One region of the Neobacillus sp. Soil_C_43 genome, then DNA from elsewhere that is predicted to be linked to it. Evidence: riboswitches for the same ligand, from Rfam matches in the RefSeq annotation. Region 1 holds a riboswitch; the other holds the start of a gene.
The links. A riboswitch is a leader RNA that binds a small molecule or an ion and turns the genes downstream of it on or off. The one in region 1 is predicted to bind S-adenosylmethionine.
Positions count from the first base shown of each region.

Region 1 (2,207 bases):
TTCCGAATCGTTAGTAAAAGCAAAGGTCATGTTTTTGAATTACCCAAATAATCCTACCGGTGCTGTTGCCACTGAAGAATTTTTTAAAGAAACAGTGAAACTGGCAAACGATCAAAATATTTGCGTTGTTCACGATTTTGCTTACGGTGCCATTGGTTTCGACGGTCAGAGACCTATAAGCTTCCTAGAAACCGAAGGGGCTAAAGAAGTAGGAATCGAAATTTATACTTTATCTAAAACCTACAATATGGCTGGCTGGCGTGTAGGATTTGCTGTAGGGAATGAAAGTGTGATTTCAGCCATTGAACTCCTACAGGATCATCTGTATGTAAGTTTGTTCGGAGCTGTTCAAGAAGCGGCAGCTACAGCTTTAACTGCATCACAAGAATGTGTTAGAGAATTGAATGAACTATATGAGCGAAGACGTAATGTATTAATTAACGGACTTCGGTCGATAGGTTGGGATGTAACCGCACCAAAGGGATCCTTTTTTGCATGGCTTAAGGTGCCTGTTGGGTACACATCTGGACAATTTGCTGAAATTCTACTTGATCAAGCACATATAATGGTCGCACCAGGTATTGGTTTTGGTGAATTTGGAGAAGGCTTTGTTCGAGTAGGCTTATTATCATCCGAAGAACGGTTAGCTGAAGCTGTCAGAAGAATTAGTTGTTTAGAAATGTTCAAAAAATAAGTTGACAAATGTTTTTTTTCTTGCGATAATCCAAAATAAAGTTTAACAACTTATAAATGTGAATAAATACGAATCGTTTTCTTATCAAGAGCAGGTGGAGGGAAAAGCCCTATGAAGCCCGGCAACCGACTTAACCAAAAGTTAAGCACGGTGCTAAATCTTGCAGCAATCTGGCTGAAAGATGAGAAGATGTTAGTTTGTGATGCTAACCTCTTCTTTTCGAAGGGGTTTTTTTGCATTTTAGAAGGGAAGTTGGAAAAATGTCTGAAATAATTGCAACATATCTTGTTCATGATGAAAAAAATCCGGAGAAAAAAGCAGAGGAAATTGCTCTTGGATTAACTGTTGGTTCTTGGACGAATCTTCCTGAGCTTGAGCAGAACCAATTACGTAAGCATAAGGGCAGAGTCGTTTCCATTGAAGGGAAAGACTCTGAAAGAGACGGTCTAGCAATCATTCGGATTGCCTATCCAACCATTAATTTCTCTACTGACTTGCCAGCGATATTAACTACTGTTTTCGGAAAACTGTCCTTGGATGGAAAAATAAAATTACTAGATTTGCAGTTTGATGGTCGCTTAAAGAGTCATTTTCCTGGACCAAGATTCGGTATCGATGGAATTCGAGAGAAAATAAACGTATATGAAAGACCATTAGTGATGAGCATCTTTAAAGGCGTACTTGGTAAGGACATACACTTTTTGGTAGAGCAGTTAAAGCAGCAAGCTCTTGGTGGTGTTGATTTAGTCAAAGATGATGAGATTCTCTTTGAAAATGAATTAACACCTTTTGAAAAAAGAATTACCGCGGGAAAACAAGTGTTAAATGAAGTTCTAGACGAAACTGGTCATAGAACGCTGTACGCAGTAAACCTGACTGGGAGATCCTCACAACTTAAGGAGAAGGCAAAAAAAGCAGCTGAGCTTGGAGCAGACTTACTATTATTTAATGTCTTCTCCTATGGATTAGATGTCCTGCAAGAATTAAGAGAGGACAATGAAATTGGGTTGCCTTTAATGGCACATCCAGCAGTAAGCGGCGCATTAACTTCTTCATCCCAATATGGCTTTTCCCATTCTTTGCTCCTTGGAAAGCTTTTACGTTATGCAGGTGCTGATTTATCACTGTTCCCATCTCCATATGGAACGGTGGCATTAGAAAAAACATCTGCACTTTCGATTGCAACTGAATTGACGAAAGAGGATGTTTATAAAAAAGCTTTTCCAGTGCCATCAGCGGGAATACATCCAGGGTTGGTATCCTTGTTAATTCGTGACTTTGGAATTGACTCCGTAATAAATGCAGGTGGTGGCGTTCATGGGCATCCAAACGGTGCTCGTGGAGGTGGCCTTGCCTTCCGACAAGCAGTGGATGCCATTCTTCAGGGAAACACACTCTCAGTAGGAGCGGAGCAGTACCCTGAACTTAATAAGGCACTTCAGCTTTGGGGAAATGCCGAGGTGACGGTCTAAATGACAAAGCCGGTTATTTATTGTGATTTTGATGGAACCAT
Region 1 is NZ_JBDGJV010000004.1:89,967-92,173, forward strand. Features, by position in the region: gene AC3A54_RS07960 (aminotransferase class I/II-fold pyridoxal phosphate-dependent enzyme) at 1-694, shown strand, start outside; SAM riboswitch class I at 773-882, shown strand; gene mtnW (2,3-diketo-5-methylthiopentyl-1-phosphate enolase) at 955-2,166, shown strand; gene AC3A54_RS07970 (2-hydroxy-3-keto-5-methylthiopentenyl-1-phosphate phosphatase) at 2,167-2,207, shown strand, end outside.

Region 2 (2,207 bases), on a different contig from region 1:
ATCTCAAATCCACCGCACCAATTAGTTTAGGATCCACGGCAGCTGTGTATTTCCAAGCACTACCTTTTCTTTGAATCTCTTGAAGGTCTGCATTTGAAACATCAATGCCATAAATTTTCACTTCTTCACGGCCCGCCTCTTTTAGAGCTCGTGCCGCACCAATAGCAAAGGCATCCCAAGTAGCAAAGATGGCATCCAACTTTCCTTTTGGATATTTATTTAACATGGCAGCTACGGCGTTTTGTGTTTGAACACTGGTATCTGCAGCGGCTACACCGAACCGTTCCACTTCTTTAATTCCAGGATTTTTTGAAAGTACATCTTGATACACTTTGTTTCGTCTCACCATTGGTGGAAAACCGTCAACCCAAAGGTACGCAATATTCGCTTTGCCCTTCGTATCCTTTACAAGCTGATCTAGTGCTAAAGTTGCCAATGCTTCGTCATCCTGTGATGTAAGTGTTACTCCCTCCACCTCAGCCAACTTTGGATTAGAATCAAATGTAACAACGCTTTTTCCTTTTTCGACAATCTTCTTTACATCGTTCACCGTCGCATCATCATCACCGTGTGAAATAATGAATCCATCATAGTCCTGACCTAACGCCTGATTTATAGCATCATGGAATTTTGCTGTATCTCCATTTGCGGTAAACACATCCACTTTTAAACCTAATGCTTCTCCCTCTTCTTTAGCTCCTGCTAAGAATTGAGCTGTGTGGTCGTCACCGCCAATTTTACGAATCACCTTAATTTTTAATTGGTCGCCTTTAAATTGTTCTGGTACGCCTTCAAGTGATACATTTTTATTTCCGCTTGCTTTCTTGGTTTCTCCCCCTGATGCACACCCTGTGAGTAGCAGGCTTGCTGCCAACGTCGATACAAGCACACTTTTGAAAATATTTTTTTTCATGATAAAAGCTCCCCCTTTTCGTCTTTCTTACCAAAATAAACTATTCCCATTGGAGAAGTCTTTTTTATGTAAAAATAAAAAACCTCTCCAGAAAAGAGAGGTTTCATCACAAATGTTGGACTACTCCTCTCTTATCTCTCAAAACATTAAATGTTTTGCAGGATTTAGCACCAATTCCTTTTTCGGAACGGTTGCTGGGCGTCATCGGGCCAGTCCCTCTGCCACTCTTGATAAGAGAACGTATTATTGATTTAAAGTAATAAACTAAATTTAAACTCACATTAACAAGTTGTCAATAGTATTTTAAATATTTTTAATAAAGTAATAACTCCTTTTTAATCTTATTGAACGGAGTTGGGGAAACTATTATTAAAACTAAACCCAGTTATTGCTTTATTCTCCTAAGAAATTTCGGTATGATTATATTTAGGAAACCGAAATAAATTGTAGAAAGAAGTGTTACCATCCATGAATAAGCAGGAAAGTGCAAAGCGTAATTTACTAATTATGTGGTTTGCCAACTTCTTTGTTGCCGGTAGTATGACGATGGTCATGCCGTTTATTTCGCTGTATATTGAAACGTTTGGGGACTTTTCAGAGAAATATGTCCAACATTGGTCAGGTATTACTTTTGGGATCACCTTTGTTTCTGCCTTTCTTTTTTCACCAGTTTGGGGGAAGATTGGAGATCGCTATGGTCGGAAAAAGATACTTATCATTTGTGGATTAGGGATGGCTGTATCTATCTTTTTAATGGGATTTGTTCATTCAGTCTGGCAGCTGTTCTTGCTACGGTTTTTTATGGGCTTTTTCTCAGGGTTTATCCCGATGTCACAGGCATTCATCTCCACACAAACACCTAAAGAGATTGCTGGTCGTGTCCTTGGGACATTACAAACAGGAAGTATTACGGGTTCGTTGTTAGGACCCATGCTCGGAGGAATTTTAGCCGATACACTCGGCTATGCGACCACCTTTAAATGGACTTCGATTTCCATATTCATCTCTGCCATGCTTGTCATCGCTACGAAGGAATTTCTCGTAGAACCAACGAGGGGTACTAAATCACATTATTCTAGTAAAGAGGTTATCAAACACATCCTACGAAATCCTGTACTATTAACCGTATTGCTTATATCATCTCTTGTACAAATCGCCCATTTCAGCATTCAACCAATCCTGTCGTTATTTGTAAGTGATTTGCATGGGCCAAACAATGTTGCTTTTTATTCAGGGATTGCTTTTTCCGCAGCGGGAATAGGCAACTTACTCATGTCACGGAACTGGGGAAAGA
Region 2 is NZ_JBDGJV010000018.1:60,618-62,824, reverse strand. Features, by position in the region: gene AC3A54_RS20640 (sugar ABC transporter substrate-binding protein) at 1-913, opposite strand, end outside; SAM riboswitch class I at 1,042-1,150, opposite strand; gene AC3A54_RS20635 (MFS transporter) at 1,382-2,207, shown strand, end outside.
Region 2: it holds a riboswitch for S-adenosylmethionine, as region 1 does, so the genes downstream of both, AC3A54_RS20640 (sugar ABC transporter substrate-binding protein) here and mtnW (2,3-diketo-5-methylthiopentyl-1-phosphate enolase) in region 1, are expected to answer to the same signal.